Regions from separate parts of the Halomonas tibetensis genome, predicted to be linked through region 1. Evidence: predicted binding sites of a transcription regulator. Region 1 holds the regulator's gene; the other holds the start of a gene.
What was found. The regulator sigma-54, encoded in region 1, starts transcription at its own class of promoters, with help from an activator protein. The targets are predictions, from matches to a motif close to TGGCACNNNNNTTGCTNT.
Positions count from the first base shown of each region.

Region 1 (8,829 bases):
GCCCATGATGGCGGTGATCTTCCCACGCTGGATAGAGAGATCGACGCCGCGGAAGATCTCCGTGTCACCTCGCGAAAAATACAGATCCTCCACCACCACGAAGGGAGTGTCACTCATCGGCTCTTCGGCTCCGGGGATAATTATCGAACATTGTATCCTAACTACCCCGCACCGCGCCAGCAGCACACCTGCCCTCCTTGCACTCACCAAGGCCAGAGCGTCTAATGCGGCCTTTGCGATTCAATGCCAAGGACACCTCATGCTGGTACCGCTGATCGTCTTGACGCTGGGCCTGGCGGTTCTGGTCTGGAGCGCAGATCGCTTTGTGGGCGCGGCGGCGGCCACGGCAAGCCAGGCCGGCATGAGCCGCCTTCTGGTTGGCATGACGGTGGTGGCACTAGGCACGTCGGCCCCGGAGATGGTGGTCTCGACGATGGCATCCCTGGACGGCATCCCCGACCTCGCCACCGGCAATGCCCTCGGCTCCAACATCGCCAATATCGGCCTGGTGCTGGGTATAACCGCCCTGATCGTGCCAATCCCGGTGCGTTTCTCCATCGTGCGCCGCGAATTACCATTGCTGCTGGGCGCCACGGGCCTGGCCGGCTATGCCCTGGCCAATGGCAACCTCGGACGCTTCGACGCCCTTTTCCTGGTCCTGCTGCTGATCTTCAGTCTCTGGTGGCTGTTCCGAGCCGACGCGCCAGACGCCCCCGACGCCCGGGATACCGATGCCGGTGAGATTCCCGACATGCCTTTGCCCCGGGCGCTCGCGTGGCTGGCGGGGACGCTGGTGTTACTTGCCGTCGGTTCCCGGGCCGTGGTGTGGGGCGCCGGCGAAATAGCCCGCGGCTTGGGCGTCAGCGAACTGGTCATCGGCCTGACCGTGGTCGCCATCGGAACCAGCCTGCCGGAGCTGGCCGCCTGCGTGGCTAGCGCGCTCAAGCGCCACCACGACATCGCCATCGGCAACGTGATCGGCTCCAACCTCTTCAACCTTCTCGTCGTGCTACCCATTCCCGGCCTGCTGGCTCCCGGGCCCAGCGATCCCGCGGCTGCGGGACGCGACTATCCAGTGATGCTGGCGCTGACCCTGGCTCTCGGCATGCTGCTGCTGTGGCAGCGCCGTGGGCGAATCGGAAGACTCCCCGGCGCCCTGCTGGCAACCAGCTATCTGGGGTATCTGAGCTGGATCGGCCTGGCCAGCCTCGGCGCCGCCACTTGAGTGAACCCGCGCAACAGGCAACAATCATTGTCATGACCCAACAGACTCCCAAGCACATAGACCCTTCCTCGCTGCGCGACAGCGCCAGACGCACCCTGCGGCTCGAGCAGCAGGCCATCGGTGCATTGATAGAGCGCCTCGACGCCGACTTCGATCGCGCCTGCGAGTTGATACTTGCCTGCCACGGCCGCGTGATCGTCACCGGCATGGGCAAGTCTGGCCACATCGCCGGCAAGATCGCCGCCACACTGGCCAGCACCGGCACACCGTCTTTCTTTGTGCACCCTGGTGAGGCCAGCCATGGCGACCTGGGGATGATCACCCCCGGCGACGTGGTGCTGGCTCTCTCCAACTCCGGTGAGACCGGCGAAGTGACCGCCCTGCTGCCGCTGCTCAAGCGCATGGGCGTGCCGCTGATCAGCATGACCGGGCGCCCCGCCTCCACGCTCGGGCGCCATGCCGAGGCTCACCTCGACGCCAGAGTGGAACGCGAAGCGTGCCCGCTCGACCTGGCACCCACCGCCTCTACCACCGCCGCCCTGGCGCTGGGAGATGCCCTGGCGGTGGCGCTGCTGGAGTCCCGCGGCTTTACCGCCGAGGAGTTCGCCCTCTCCCATCCTGGTGGCAGCCTCGGCAAACGGCTGCTGCTGCGGGTGGGCGACCTGATGCACGAGGGGGCACGGCTGCCAACCGTACCGCTGGGCAGCCCGCTGCGCGACGCCCTGCTAGAGATCACTCGCCAGGGGCTCGGCTTCACCTGCGTGGTGGACGAACAGGGCCTGCTGGCCGGGGTCTACACGGACGGTGACCTTCGCCGCACCCTGGACCAGCACAATGATCTGTCTGGCCTGACCGTCGATGAGGTGATGACCCGCCCCGGCAAACGGGTGGCATCGGGAATGCTGGCCGCCGAGGCCGTCAAGCTGATGGAAGACCACCGCATTTCTGCCCTGGCAGTCGTCGACGAGACGGGCCACCCGGTGGGCGCCCTGCATATGCACGACCTGCTCGCCAGCGGTGTCATCTGATTCCCATTCACCGACCCGGAGCTTTTATGCCCCACAACCTCCCGCTGCAAGACCCCCGCCTGGTGGACCGCCTGCGCCGCATCCGTCTGCTGGCACTGGACGTCGACGGCGTGCTCACCGACGGCCAGCTTTACTTCCAGGCCGACGGCACCGAGATCAAGGCGTTCAACGTCCAGGACGGCCATGGCCTCAAGCTGCTCAAGCGCGCCGGCATCGTGGTGGCCCTGATCACCGGCCGCGACTCGCCCATGGTGAGTCACCGCGCCGCGGCGCTGGGGATCCAGCACGTTTTCCAGGGGGTGGAAAAGAAGCTGCCTGTGCTGCGCGACCTCTGCACGCGACTCGATCTGGAGTTTGATCAGGTGGCCTTTTGCGGCGACGACATGCCAGACGTGGGCGCCATCCGCCGCGCCGGCGTGGGCATCAGCGTTCCCAATGCCCCCGAATACATCCGCAAGCACGCCGACTGGGTGACCGTAAAGGGTGGCGGCCAGGGAGCGGCCCGCGAGATCTGCGACACCCTTCTCAAGGCCCAGGGCCACTGGGACGCGGTACTCGACACCTACCTGCACGGGGCCGGTTGAGCACATGGCCCTGCCTCAGCCGTCGTTTCGGGTCTGGCTTTTCCTGGTGCTGCTGGCGCTGGGCGGCGTGATGGCACTCCTCGACACGAGCAGCGTCCGTGAGCCCGGGGCGGTGCCTCGTGACGCGGCCGGCGAACCCGACTTCTACCTGGAGGGTGCGCGACTGACACGCTTCGACGACGAAGGAAGCGCTCATCAGCGGGTCGAGACTCCACGACTGGTGCACACGCCCCATGATGACGTCACTCGCCTCGAGACCCCTGACGCCCGACTCGTCGACAACGCAGGCAGGGTGTGGCTCGCCGAGGCCGACCGCGGTGTGCTGGGCCCGGGCGGCAATCCGCTGACGCTCTCAGGCAGCGCTCGGCTTCACGCCCCCGAGGATCGCTGGCAACTCGACACCGAGGTGCTTCACTATGATGCCAACAGCGGCCACGCCTGGAGTGACACGCCTGCCCTGCTGCGCCAGCCCCCCCAGCGCATGAGTGGGGAGCGCTTCGACGCCTGGCTCCATGACAATCGCGCCCGGCTAACCGACAATGTCCGCGGTCACCATCCGCCCGAGACACGAGAGGACCCCCAGCCATGATGCAAATCTCCGCCCTGCTGCTCTGCCTGCTGCTGTCGCTGACTGCCGGACCGGCTCTCGGCCAGGGTAGCGACGCCGAGGCCCCCATCGAGGTAGAGGCCAATCAGCTAAACCTGGACGACCGCGCCGGTACCGCCGTCTACATCGGCGCCGTGGACATCCGCCAGGGCAGCATGCGCCTGACCGGTGATCGGGTGGAGATCGAGCGAAACGCCCAGGGTCAGCTCTCCCGGGCCATCGCCACCGGCGAACGCGCCTATCTGGAGCAGCAGCCCGACCCAAGCGAACCCCTGGTCCGTGGGTGGGGACGCACCATCATCTACCACGTGGCTGAACGACGCATGGAACTGATCGACCGCGCCGAGCTGCATCAAGGCGGCGACACCTTCGACGGCGGCTACCTCGAGTACTTCCTCGATCGACGGGTGGTGCATGCGCGCAGCGAGGGCGAAGGCGTCGAGGGACGCCAGCGCATTCGCATGACCCTCCAGCCCGAGCAGTAAGGCGGCCCATGAAAACCCTCTATGCCCGCCATCTTGCCAAGAGCTACAAGCGCCGCCGCGTGGTCAAGGACATCAATCTGGCCATCCGCCAAGGCAGCATCGTCGGCTTGCTCGGCCCCAACGGCGCCGGCAAGACCACTTCCTTCTACATGATCGTAGGGCTGGTGCGCGCTGACGCCGGTGAAGTCGCCATCGACGACCTGGATCTGACGCGGGCGGCCATGCACGAACGCGCCCGAGCCGGCATCGGCTATCTGCCCCAGGAAGCGTCGATCTTTCGCAAACTCTCCGTGGCCGACAACATCATGGCGATCCTCGAGACCCGCAAGGACCTCGATCGCGAGGGGCGCCGGGCACGCCTCGAGCAGCTGCTTGAAGAGTTCCATGTGACCCATATTCGCGGCAATCTCGGAATGAGCCTATCCGGCGGAGAGAGACGGCGGGTCGAAATTGCCAGAGCCCTGGCGACGGAACCAGCGTTTATCCTGCTCGACGAGCCCTTCGCCGGCGTCGACCCCATCTCGGTGGGCGAGATCAAGGGGGTCATCCGACAGCTCAAGGCCCGCGGCATCGGCGTGCTGATCACGGACCACAACGTGCGCGAGACCCTCGACATCTGCGATACCGCCTATATCGTCGGCGATGGCCAGATCATCGCCGAAGGCAACGCCGAGGAGATTCTCGCCAATCAGCGTGTCCGCGAGGTTTACCTGGGCCAGGACTTCCGTCTCTGACCATGCCTTCACCTGGCCATAATCCTTTATCGACACCACTCTCACGACACAATCCCATGATAAGCCAGTCGTTATCCCATGACGGCATGCTGCTTGCGGCTGGCACAGTAGTTGCAAAGCCAACGCTTGCAAGCCCACAGCACCCGGGCTAGGGTGATGCTTTCCGGCCACTTCCCGGCATACGAGGGCAGACCGTCACGATGGCCATGAAAGCCTCCCTGCAGCTACGCGTCGGCACTCAGCTGACCATGACGCCCCAACTCCAGCAGGCCATCGCCCTGCTGCAGCTCTCTACCCTCGATCTTCGCCAGGAGATTCAGCAGGCCCTGGAATCCAACCCTCTGCTCGAATTAGAGGAGGATTTTGGCGAGCAGGCGGTGACCGAGACGCCAGAGGATGACTGGGCCAGCGAGATCCCGGATGAACTCGTCACCGACAGCGAGTGGTCGGACACCTATCAAGATCTGGGCGTTCCCGCCGGCAGCGGCGAGGGCCCAGACTTCGAGCGCGAAGCAGCGGGCCAGAGTCTCCAGGGGCACCTGACCTGGCAGTTGGCGATGACCGACCTGGATCCGAGGGAGCGCCAGGTCGCCGAGAGCCTGATCGATGCCGTAGACGCCGCCGGCTATCTTGCTCAACCCCTGGATGAGATCCGCGACGGCCTCAGAGCCCAGGGGCTAGGGGGCCTGCGCAGCGCAGAGGTCGAGCAGGTGCTGCTGCGATTGCAGCAGTTCGAGCCCACCGGCGTTTTCGCCAGGGACCTGCGCGAGTGCCTGATGCTGCAGCTCGCCGCCCTGCCCGACGACACTCCCCTGCTGCCCCAGTCGCGTCGCCTGGTCCGCCAGTTCCTCGAGGCCCTGGCCGGGGACGATCGTCGTCTGCTCAAGCGACGCCTGGGCCTGGACGACGACGCTCTCGACACGGCCATCGCCGTGGTGCGCTCCCTGGACCCCCGGCCCGGAAGCGCCTATTCCGACGTCGAGAACGACTACGTGATCCCCGATCTGGTGGCGCGCCACGATAACCGCGGCTGGCACGTGGAGCTCAATCCCGAGGCGCTGCCGAAGCTGCGCATCCAGCCCGACTATGCCGCGCTGATCCGCCGTGCGGACAAGAGCCAGGATAACCAGTTTCTCAAGGACCACCTCCAAGAAGCGCGCTGGCTGATGAAGAGTCTCTCAAGCCGCAACGACACTTTGCTGCGGGTGGGACGAGAGATCATGGTCCGCCAGCTCGGTTTTCTCGAGCGCGGCGAGGAGTCGATGAAACCCTTGATTCTCGCCGACATTGCCCAGGTCGTGGAGATGCATGAATCGACCATCTCCCGGGTCACCACCCAGAAATATATCCACACCCCGCGGGGCGTGTTCGAGCTGAAGTACTTCTTTTCCAGCCACGTCGGCGGCAACGGCGAGGGTGATGCCCACTCCAGCACCGCCATCCGCGCCAGGATCCGCAAGCTGATCCTGGAAGAGCCGCCCCGCAAGCCGCTGTCCGACAGCAAACTGGTGACCCTGCTCGACGAGGCCGGCATCCAGGTGGCGAGGAGGACGGTGGCGAAGTACCGGGAGGCCATGGGCATCCCCTCCTCCAGCGATCGCAAACGACTTCGATGACCGACATCAGGCCTGTTAAGACGGCGGCGGCACGAGGGGTATGCAAGGCAGGAAAAAGGGTTACAATCGATTCATAACCAACGACCAAGGAGCGTCTCATGCAAGTCAATATCACCGGCCATCATGTGGAACTGACCGATGCCCTGCGTGGCTATGTGGACGAGAAACTGGCTCGCGTGGAGCGCCACTACGACAACATCACCAACGTGCATGTAACCCTGTCCGTAGAAAAGGAGCGTCAGCACGCCGCCTGCACCCTGCATGCTGCCGGTGCCGACCTGCATGCCGAAGCCCAGGATATTGATATGTATGCTGCCATCGATGCCCTGGCCGACAAGCTTGACCGCCAGCTGGTCAAGCACAAGGAAAAGACTCAGGCCCGCGCTCAAGGCGCCGGCGCTCGCTGAGTCTGCCATGTCACTTGAAACCATCCTGCCCCCGGAGCGCATCCTGTTCAGTGTCCCCGGGGGCAGCAAGAAGCGAGTGCTGGAATTCTTCAGCACCTTTATCGCCCAGAATACGCCCAGCCTCGACAGCCAGGAGGTGTTCAGCCGTCTAATTGGCCGTGAGCGCCTGGGCAGCACCGGCATCGGCAACGGTGTGGCTATTCCCCACGCTCGCAACCCGCACTGCAAGTCTCCCATTGCCGGGTTCCTGAAACTCGCCGAGCCGGTGGATTTCGACGCCATCGACGGTGAGCCGGTCGACCTGGTCTTCGTGCTGCTGGTACCCGAGGAGGCCGAAGATGCTCATCTGGCCCTGCTTGCCCAGGTAGCGGGCGTCATGAACGACGCCGAGACACGTAGCGGGCTGCGCAAGAGTGAAAGCCAGCGCGAGCTACACGAACGGCTTATCGAGGCGATCCGACGACAGGGGTAAATGCCCCGCGGGCCACCCGGCCAGATTGACGACCAGGAGACCCCCATGCAGCTCGTGATCATCAGCGGTCGTTCCGGCTCAGGCAAGTCGATCGCGCTGCAGGCCCTTGAAGACCTGGGCTACTATGCCATTGACAACCTGCCGGCCGTATTGCTCGGCTCCCTGGTCGACGAGCTCAAGGGACCGGAATCGCCACGCTCTTCCATCGCCGTCAGCATCGATGCGCGCAATCTTCCCCAGGCACTTCAGCGCTTCCCCAGCCTGCTTGAGGAAGTGCGTGCCCGAGGTATTGACTGCCAGGTGATCTATCTGACCACCGATGCCCGTATCCTGCTGGAGCGCTACTCGGAAACGCGCCGCCGCCATCCGCTGACTCGAGACAGCGAAATGACACTGGCCGAAGCCATCGACTCGGAAGAGCTGGCACTCTCCGGAATCCGCGACCTGGCAGACCTTGTCATCGATACGTCTCGACTCTCGGTCCATGAGTTGCGTGGTCGTATCGCCGACCAGGTGGCCAGCCATCAGCCCGACCAGCTCACTCTGACCATCGAGTCTTTCGGCTTCAAACGCGGCGTACCACCGGATGCCGACCTGGTGTTCGACGCCCGCTGTTTACCCAATCCCTACTGGGATCCGCAGCTGCGTGCCAGCACCGGTCGTGACCCGGAAGTCGTCGCCTTTCTGGAGAGCTATGCGCTGGTCGATGAGATGCGCCACGATATTCAAGCCTGGGTAGAGCGATGGCTGCCCGCCTATCTGGCCAGCCACCGCAGCTACCTGACGGTGGCCATCGGCTGTACGGGGGGGCAGCATCGCTCGGTCTACCTGGCGGAGCGCCTGGCCGCCAGCCTGGCCATCTCTCACCCCTTGGTCCGGCTGCGCCACCGCGAACTGGGTATCAACCACTCTTTACCCGTGTCCTCGCCGCCGGAACGGACGGCAATCGTCACACCTCATCAAGGACGTTGAGCGTGCCGCAACGCAAGCTGACCCTGACCAACCGGCGTGGCCTGCACGCCCGCGCCGCCACCAAACTGGTGCAGTGCTGCCAGCCCTTCGATGCTTGCATCAGCGTGGAGAACGGCTCCCTTCAGGGCGACGCTGCCAACATCATGTCGCTGCTGATGCTGGCCGCTCCCTGCGGCACCGAACTCACCGTCAGTGCCGAGGGCGAGGATGCTGACGCGGCGCTTGATGCCGTTCAGGCGCTCTTCGAGGCTCGCTTCCACGAGGATGAGTGAGGTCGAGCGTCAGCTTCCGGCGACGGTCATCTCATCGATCAGCCAGCTGCCGGTATGAATGCTGCCGCGGGTATCAATATCGCTGCCCACGCCGACTAAGCCCTTGAACATCGCCTCCATGTTCCCGGCAATGGTGAACTCCTCCACCGGATGCTGGATCTTGCCGTCCTCCACCCAGAAGCCCGCCGCTCCGCGAGAATAGTCTCCGGTCACGGCATTGACCCCCTGCCCCATCAGTTCGGTGACCATCACCCCTCGCCCCATGCGGGCAAGCAGCTCGTCGCGGGATTCCAACGGGGCAGTGAGACGCAGATTGCGCGCACCACCCGCGTTGGCGGTCGTCTTCATGCCCAGTCGCCGGGCACTGTAGGCTGAGAGCATATAGCTGGCCAGGCGGCCGTTTTCGATGAAGACGTTGTCGCGGGTC
Region 1 covers NZ_JBHRSQ010000006.1:202,070-210,898, forward strand. Annotated here, with positions in the region: gene ACFODV_RS01975 (ABC transporter ATP-binding protein) at 1-117, opposite strand, end outside; gene ACFODV_RS01980 (calcium/sodium antiporter) at 260-1,225, shown strand; gene ACFODV_RS01985 (KpsF/GutQ family sugar-phosphate isomerase) at 1,258-2,253, shown strand; gene ACFODV_RS01990 (KdsC family phosphatase) at 2,280-2,837, shown strand; gene lptC (LPS export ABC transporter periplasmic protein LptC) at 2,842-3,426, shown strand; gene lptA (lipopolysaccharide transport periplasmic protein LptA) at 3,423-3,929, shown strand; gene lptB (LPS export ABC transporter ATP-binding protein) at 3,938-4,663, shown strand; gene ACFODV_RS02010 (RNA polymerase factor sigma-54) at 4,864-6,279, shown strand; gene hpf (ribosome hibernation-promoting factor, HPF/YfiA family) at 6,378-6,686, shown strand; gene ptsN (PTS IIA-like nitrogen regulatory protein PtsN) at 6,694-7,158, shown strand; gene rapZ (RNase adapter RapZ) at 7,204-8,130, shown strand; gene ACFODV_RS02030 (HPr family phosphocarrier protein) at 8,133-8,402, shown strand; gene pmbA (metalloprotease PmbA) at 8,412-8,829, opposite strand, start outside.

Region 2 (8,829 bases), on a different contig from region 1:
ACCAGCACCACCTTCTCGAAACGCTCGTAGACCTCCGGATCCTGAATCAGGCTCATGAAGGGGGCCAGACCGGTGCCGGTGGAGAGGAAATAGAGGTTGCGGCCAGGCAGCAAGTCGTCGGTAACCAGCGTGCCGGTGGGCTTGCGGCTGACCATGATCTGGTCGCCCACCTTCAGGTGCTGCAGCCGCGAGGTGAGTGGGCCATCCGGCACCTTGATGCTGAAGAACTCCAGGTGGTCCTCGTAGTTGGGACTGGCAACGGAGTAGGCACGCATCAGCGGCTTGCCGTTGACCTCCAGGCCGATCATCACAAACTGACCGTTCTTGAAGCGCAGGCTGCGCTCGCGGGTAGTGCGGAAGCTGAACAGCGTGTCATTCCAATGGTGGACGCTGAGCACCTCTTCCAGAGCAAACTTGCTCATGTCGACTCCTCGATATCGCAAAGGGCTATTTATTCCAAAAAAGAATAGATGAGCGGTGAATATTTGATTTGAATTCTAAGGGAAATAGCGTTATCTGTTAAATGAATTGTATGGATAACCCTTATCTATCGCCTTGATATAGATCATCGGAGTCTTGCGTCATGCGTTTCACCTTGCGCCAGCTGGAGGTCTTCGTCGCCGTGGCTCAGCACGAAAGCGTCTCCCGGGCGGCCCGGGTCCTGTCACTATCCCAGTCCGCAGCCAGCACGGCCCTGGCCGAGCTGGAGCGTCAGTTCGACTGCCAGTTGCTGGACCGCATCGGCAAGCGTCTGAAGCTCAACGCACTGGGCTTCCAGCTACTGCCAAAGGCGGTGGCCCTGCTCGACCGCGCCGAGGAGGTAGAGGAGCTGCTGCGAGGTCGCCAGGGCATCGGCACCCTGGATGTCGGGGCCACCCTGACCATCGGCAACTATCTGGCCACCCTGCTGATCGGCGACTTCATGCAGCGCTTCCCCGGCAGCCGAGTGCATCTGGCTGTGCGAAATACTCGCGCCATCATCGAGGGCGTGCGCCACCATGAACTGGACCTGGGACTGATCGAGGGGCACTGCGAAGCGGATGACGTCATCACCCAGCCCTGGGTAGAGGACGAGTTGGCAGTGTTCTGCTCTCCGCGCCACCCCCTGGCCAACAAAGGCCCGGTGGAGCTGGAGAGCCTGATGCGCGAGGCCTGGATCATGCGCGAGCAGGGCTCAGGCACCCGCCTGACCCTTGAGCAGGCGGCCCGCCACCGCCGCGGCCGCTTCAACGTACTGCTGGAGTTAGAGCACACCGAGGGCATCAAACGTGCCGTGGAATCGGGGCTGGGCATCGGGTGCGTATCGAAACTCGCGCTGCGCGATGCCTTCCGCCGCGGCAGCCTGGTGCCGATTTCAACGCCAGAACTCGATCTGAGCCGTCAGTTCGCCTTTATCTGGCACCGACACAAATACCTGGCCACCGGCATGCGCGAATTCCTCAAGCTGTGCCGACAGATGACCGTGGGCATCACTCGCAGCGACCAGATTGCTCTGCCTCCGGTGCCCTGAGCCATCGGATGGCGACGCCGCAACGGCCGCGGGCCCGGCAATTGCCAGACCCGCTGCTGCTGCGAAGAGTCGCGTCGGAGATTCAGCGCATATCGCTGACCGCCTCCTGGATGTCCTCGAGGCTGGATTTGGAGAGGTCCTTGGCCAGGGAGTGAATGACCAGCTTCGCCGTGGGACCGTCGAGCTTATCGCGGAGCTGGCCCAAAAAGCGCGGCGGCGCCACCAGAATCAGCTTCTCGAGGGTATTGTCGACCCGGGCCCGGTAGATTCGCTCGGCCACCTCCTTGGCAAAGATCGTTTCCTCATGGGTGCGAGCGGTGCTCTCTCCGCCGGAGGAGCGCGCCGAGTTCGAGGTCGATTCGTGCACGTCGGCGCCGCGGTCCGTCACCAGATCGCCCTCATGCAGACGGCTTGCCGCATGCACAAGGCTATCCTGCTCGACCAGCTTGAGCGCGTCGCGGGTGAAGATCCGCGCCCTTGCGGCGTCTGCCACCACGATATATGTCGTCATAGCCACTCCCAGATGCAGGTTCTTTCGATGCCGGAGCCGCAGGCTCCGGCCGCACTTCTCACTCAACAACTACTCACTCAACAGTGGCAAGCGACCCGAGCGCGGTCAACCTGACAGTCGCACCCAGCGGCAGGAACTGCACCGGTACTTGATCTGGGGTAGCATCCCGAAGGTGTCCATCGACCGAGCCACCGCATGTCGAACACTCCCCCCACCCCTAGACGCTCCCGCCGTAACCGCTACCTGCTGATGCGCCACGGTCACAGCGAGGCCAACGCCGATGGGCTTATCATCAGCCGTCCGGAGCGGGGGCTGTCAGACTTCGGGCTCTCGCCCCGGGGCCATGCCCAGCTGAAAAGCCTGCTGGCAGATTGGCACTGGCCGCCACCGGATCGCCTGGTGCACTCCGATTTTCGCCGCACAACCGAAACGGCCGAATGGATCGCCCAGCACTTCGGCCTTCCGCTGAGCGCTGATATCGGGCTTCGCGAGCGAAGTTTCGGCGAACTCGAAGGCCTGTCGGACTGCCGCTATCCCGACGTCTGGACCCTGGACGCCGATGACCCTGACCATCAGGTCTTCGGCGTCGAAAGCGTTACCGGGGTGGCAAATCGCATGCTCGCCGTGATCGCAGCCCTGGAAGCCGAGACATACGGTGAAACCATCTTGCTGGTGAGTCACGGCGATCCGTTGCAGATTCTGCTCACCGCGGTGGAGGAACGCCCGCTGAGCACTCATCGCAACCGCGAGCCGCTGCTCCCTGCCGGCATCGTAACGCTCCCGTAAAGCCCTTGTGACGCTCTGGACGCAGGCCACCATGGCAAAAATGGAGCGCTAGCCCGATGACGGTGGTTACTCAATGGCCAAGGATCTGGCTGAGGAACAGCTGGGTACGCTCGGATTGGGGATCGTTGAAGAAGGACTCCGGGGCATTCTCCTCGATGATCTGACCCTGATCCATGAAGATCACCCGGTCAGCCACGGTCTTGGCAAAGCCCATCTCGTGGGTCACGCAGAGCATGGTCATCCCCTCGCGGGCCAGCTCGACCATGACGTCGAGCACCTCCTTGATCATCTCCGGATCCAGCGCCGAAGTCGGCTCGTCGAAGAGCATCACCTCGGGGTGCATGCACAGCGAACGGGCAATCGCCACTCGCTGCTGCTGGCCGCCGGAGAGCTGACCCGGATACTTGAGCGCCTGCTCGGCGATCTGCACCCGTTCCAGATACTGCATCGCCTGGGCCTCCGCCTCGCGACGGGGCTTTTTCTGGACCCACATGGGCGACAGACAGCAGTTCTCCAGCACCGTCAAGTGAGGGAAGAGATTGAAGTGCTGGAAGACCATGCCGACGCTGCGCCGAATCTGCTCGATGCGCTTGACGTCCTGGGTCAGCGCCACGCCGCCCACCACGATCTCACCCTGCTGGTGCTCCTCCAGGTGGTTGATACAGCGGATCAGCGTCGACTTGCCGGACCCCGAGGGGCCGCAGATGACGATACGCTCGCCACGCTTGACCTCCAGGTCGATGTCGCGCAGAACATGGAAGTCGCCGAACCACTTGTTGACGCCGCGCATCTCGACCATGGGGGTCTCGGCGCCGGCCTGGGACTGGGTTGCCTGGTCACTCATTGTCGTTATTCCTCGATTCTGTTGGCGCCGGTCGCTACTTCTTATGGCCGGTATGCAGTTTCTTTTCCAGATACTGGCTGTAGCGCGACATGCTGAAGCAGAAGATCCAGAACATGAACGCCGCAAACACGTAGCCTTCCAGGGCAAAACCCAGCCAGCGGGAGTCCGACAGCGCCGCCTGGACGATCCCCAGCAGGTCGAAGAGCCCGATGATCATCACCAGGGTGGTGTCCTTGAACAGCGAGATGAAGGTGTTGACGATACCCGGGATCATCATCTTCAGCGCCTGGGGCAGCACGATCAGCCCCATGCGCTGCCAATAGCCCATCCCCAGGGCCGCGGCGGCCTCCTCCTGCCCCCGGGGAATCGCCTGCAGACCCCCGCGAATCACCTCCGCCATGTAGGCGCTCTGGAACAGGGTGATGCCGATCAGCGCTCGCACCAGGCGGTCGACGCTGACCCCGGTGGGCAGGAACAGCGGCAGCATCACCGAAGCCATGAAGAGAATGGTGATCAGCGGCACGCCGCGCCAGAACTCGATGAACACCACGCTGAAGCTCTTGACGATCGGCATGTCCGATCGGCGGCCAAGGGCCAGCAGGATGCCAATGGGCAGGGCCGCCACCATCCCGACCACAGCCAGAATCAGGGTCAGCATCAACCCGCCCCAGCGATGGGTCTCCACCAGGTCCAGGCCGAAGTAGCCGCCGTAGAGCATCACGTAAGCGACCACCGGAAAGACCAGCAGCGTGGCGATGGCCACCCAGCGCTTGAAGGGCAGCCGCGGGATCGCCAGCCAGGCGATCAGCACCGCGAAGCTGGCAAAGACAAGATTGACTCGCCACAGCTCGTCGCGGGGGTAGAGGCCATAGATGAACTGGGTCAGGCGGGCGTTGACAAACACCCAGCAGGCGCCTTCCCGGGAGCAGTCGTCGCGGCTGGTGCCGATCCAGTCGGCGTTGATAAAGGCCCATTGGATCGTCGGCGTCAGCAGCACGTAGAGCAGGTAGAGGCCCAGCAGGGTGAACACGCTGTTCACCGGTCCGCTGAACAGGTTGGTGCGCAGCCAGGCCAGCGGGCCGATGCTTAGGCCCGGTGCCGGCCTCGCCTCGATCATCTTCTCTCGAATCGTCATGGCGCCTCTCCTAGCGTTCGACCAGCGCCACGCGGGCGTTGAACCAGTTCATGAACGTCGATACCAGCAGGCTGATGGTGAGATAGACCGCCATGGTCATGGCAATCACCTCGATGGCCTGTCCGGTCTGGTTGAGGGTGGTGCCGGCGAAGACCGAGACCAGGTCCGGATAGCCGATGGCGGTGGCCAGCGAGGAGTTCTTGATCAGGTTGAGGTACTGGCTGGTGAGCGGCGGGATGATCACCCGCAGGGCTTGGGGAATCACCACCAGCCGCAGTACCAGCCCTTGGGGCAGGCTCAGCGACTGGGCCGCTTCGGTCTGGCCGTGAGGTATCGCCTGGATCCCCGAGCGCACGATCTCGGCGATGAACGAGGCCGTGTAGATGGAGAGCGCCAGCCACAGGGCCAGGAATTCCGGGATCACCGTGATACCGCCGCTGAAGTTGAAGCCGCGCAGTTCCGGAACGTCCCAGGTCACCGGGACTCCGGTCAGTACCAGCACCGCCAGCGGCAGCCCGACGATCAGCGCCAGCGACATCCAGCCTGCCGGCAGGCGCCGGCCGGTGGCGGCGTGGCGGCGCCGATTCCAGATCACCAGGGCGATGCTGGCCCCCACGGCGACGGCCAGAGCCAGCGGGATCAGGCCGAAGCCGGACTCGAAGAGCGGCTCCGGCAGGAACAGGCCGCGCACGTTGATAAATACCGCCTCGCCCAGGGAGATGCTGTCCCGGGGGCTGGGCAGGGTACGCAACACGGCGAAGTACCAGAAGAAGATCTGCAGCAGCAGCGGGATGTTGCGGAAGGTCTCGATATAGACATTGGCCAGACGGGCAATCAGCCAGTTGGGCGACAGCCTGGCGATGCCCACGGTGAAGCCGATAATCGTCGCCGCCAGGACGCCGAGGGCCGAGACAAGCAGGGTATTGAGCAGGCCCACCAGAAAGGTACGGCCGTAAGTGCTCTGTGATGAATAGTCAACCAGGCTCTGGACAATGCCGAAGCCCGCGGTGTTGTTGAGAAAGCCGAAGCCGGTGGTGATCCCCCGCTGGGCGAGGTTCGCCTGGGTATTGCCGATGATGAAGATCAGGAAGGCGGCCACGGCGGCCACCAGCAGCAGTTGAAAGATCAGCGCCCGCTTGGCGCGATCTCGCCAGAACGGCGTCTTGGAGGCCGCCGATCGGGCCTGGGGTCTTGTGGACATGGGGAGGGTCTCCGCCTGGATCCTTCAAGCATCATGCAGAGCTACCGCCCCAGGATCCCCGGGACGGCAGTCAGAACGGTTGCCCCGGTGCCAATGGGCACCGGGGCCTACCACTCAGCGGATCGGCGGAGCGTACTGGATACCGCCCTCGGTCCACAGGGCGTTGATGCCGCGCTCGATCTCCAGGGGTGAGCCCATCCCGACGTTGCGGTCGAAGCTCTCGCCGTAGTTGCCCACCAGCTTGATGATGTTGTAGGCCCAGTCGGCAGAGAGACCCATGCCCTCGCCGTAGTTGCCGTCCTGGCCAAGCAGACGTGCGATATCGGGATCCTCTGACGCCAGCATCTCGTCGACGTTGTCGCGGGTGATGCCCATCTCCTCGGCGTTGATCATGGCGAAAAGCGTCCACTTGACGACATTGAACCACTCGTCATCGCCCTGACGTACCACGGGTCCCAACGGCTCCTTGGAGATGATCTCCGGCAGGATCATGGAGGCGTCCGGCTCGGCAAGCTGGATGCGAAGTGCCGCCAACTGGGAGGTATCGGAGGTCAACACGTCGCAGCGGCCGGCCTCGTAGCCGCCCACGGTCTGCTCGGACGTATCAAAGACGATGGGATCAAACGTCATGTCGTTGGCGCGAAAGTAGTCCGCTACGTTGAGCTCGGTGGTGGTGCCGGACTGAATGCAGATCGCAGCGCCGCTGAGCTCCTTGGCGCTGGTAAGGCCCAGGTCACGATGGACCATGAAACCGATGCCGTCGTAGAAGGTCACGCCGGTGAAGTTGAGACCTAGCGTGGTGTCGCGAGTGGTCGTCCAGGTGGTGTTGCGGGAGAGCAGGTCCGCCTCGCCGGACTGCAGCGCGGTGAAACGCTCCACAGCGTTGAGCGACACGAAGCGCACCGCCTCGGCATCGCCGAACACGGCGGCCGCAACGGCGCGACAGACGTCGACGTCAAGGCCCTGCCACTCGCCTGCGTCGTCCGGCGCCGAAAAGCCAGGCAAGCCGTCGCTGACGCCGCACTGGACAGTACCTCGATCACGGGTCTCCTCCAGGGTGGAGGCCTGAAGCATCGAAGAAGCCGTGAAGGCCAGGACACCGGCAGAAGCCAGCAGGAGCCGTTTGTTATTGTTCAGCATGGGTATCTTACCTCGCATGGATGATAGATCTTTTTGATATTGTGTCATGCCGCAGCATACCCAAGACATTAGCAAGGATCGTTCCAAGTCAGGAGTCTGCGGCGACAGGTCAACTTTCAACGCTCGAACACGGGCCAAGGCGACCGCCCCGCACCATCGCGGTGCCGCCAAGGCGACGAGTGGCACACCGGTGGTGCGCTTCAAGTACCGCCGACGCGCTGCGGCGAAATCGCAAGCGTGCTACCACCAGGAGGGTGTCGACGCGCCAGGAGCCCGCTCTCTTGCTCAGCCAGGCCGCAGCAATCTTCGCCGAAGCCCGCAGAGCAGCACCACCGCGAACGCGGCGCCGAGGGAATTTGCGAGGATGTCCCAACCGTCACCGCCACTGCGGCCCGGCACCGGAATCTGGGCAACTTCGATGGCGACACCGAAGAGCACGGCAACCAGGAAGGTGAGCGGCAGGCGCACACCGGCCAGGCCAATCAGACCCGCAAGACCCGCATAGCCGACGAAATGGTTGGCCTTGTCCCACGGCAAGTTGCTGGGCATCTCGCTGCCCGGCGTCAAGCTACCTAGGGCAATAAGCAAGCCACCCACGACGGCCAGCGCCGCCCAAAGGCGGCGCCGGTCATGCAGGTTCTGGAGCCAGCGGAGCTCGAACCGATCAGCCATGCTGAATCTGGCGATGGTAGGCAGGGCTCAGCTCGTGAAGCGCCTCCATGAAGGCGGTGACGTTGTCCGGGTTGGTGAACTGACTGATGCCATGGCCAAGGTTGAAGATATGGCCGGGGCCCGTGCCGTAGCTGTCGAGAATGCGCGCCACCTCGGCACGGATAGCCGCGGGGCGGGCGAACAGCACGTTAGGGTCCAGGTTGCCCTGCAGAGCCACCTTGTGACCGACTCGGGCGCGGGCGCTGGAGAGCTCAGTGGACCAGTCCAGGCCCACGGCGTCGGAGCCCGCCAGGGCGATGTCCTCGAGCCACTGCCCCCCGTTCTTGGTGAACAGGATCACCGGCACGCGGCGACCCTCATGCTCGCGAATCAGGCCGGCGACGATCTGTTCCATGTAGCGCAGTGAGAACTCCAGATAGGCCGGGGTCGAGAGCGCGCCGCCCCAGGTATCGAAGATCTGGACGGCCTGAGCGCCAGCGCGGATCTGGGCGTTGAGGTAATCGGTGACCGCCGTGGCCAGGGTATCGAGCAGGTCATGCATCACGCTGGGCGTGTCATAGAGCATGGTCTTGACGTGGCGGAAGTCCTTGCTTGAGCTTCCCTCCACCATATAGGTGGCCAGCGTCCAGGGGCTACCGGAGAAACCGATCAGCGGCACTCGGCCGTTCAGCTCGCGGCGGATGGTGGAGACCGCGCGCATGACGTAGTCCAGGTCGCGCTCCGCGTCCGGCGCCTTGAGCGCCTCGACCTCGGCTGCGGTCCGCACTGGCTTGCGGAACTTGGGGCCCTCGCCCGTCTCGAAATAAAGCCCAAGCCCCATGGCATCGGGAATGGTGAGGATATCCGAGAACAAGATCGCCGCATCCAGCGGATAGCGCTCAAGGGGCTGCAGGGTGACCTCACAGGCCAGGTCCTGGTTACGACACAGGCTCATGAAATCGCCGGCCTCAGCGCGGCTAGCGCGGTATTCCGGCAGGTAGCGGCCGGCCTGGCGCATCATCCACACCGGGGTGCGGTCCACAGGCTGACG
Region 2 covers NZ_JBHRSQ010000009.1:66,592-75,420, forward strand. Annotated here, with positions in the region: gene ACFODV_RS06585 (ferredoxin--NADP reductase) at 1-422, opposite strand, end outside; gene ACFODV_RS06590 (LysR family transcriptional regulator) at 584-1,510, shown strand; gene ACFODV_RS06595 (host attachment protein) at 1,593-2,021, opposite strand; gene ACFODV_RS06600 (histidine phosphatase family protein) at 2,217-2,807, shown strand; gene ACFODV_RS06605 (amino acid ABC transporter ATP-binding protein) at 2,878-3,606, opposite strand; gene ACFODV_RS06610 (amino acid ABC transporter permease) at 3,686-4,786, opposite strand; gene ACFODV_RS06615 (amino acid ABC transporter permease) at 4,797-5,987, opposite strand; gene ACFODV_RS06620 (amino acid ABC transporter substrate-binding protein) at 6,102-7,127, opposite strand; gene ACFODV_RS06625 (VanZ family protein) at 7,413-7,799, opposite strand; gene hemE (uroporphyrinogen decarboxylase) at 7,792-8,829, opposite strand, start outside.
Region 2: a site for sigma-54 is predicted at 7,196-7,213, ahead of ACFODV_RS06620 (amino acid ABC transporter substrate-binding protein). Genes of this name have one in related genera too.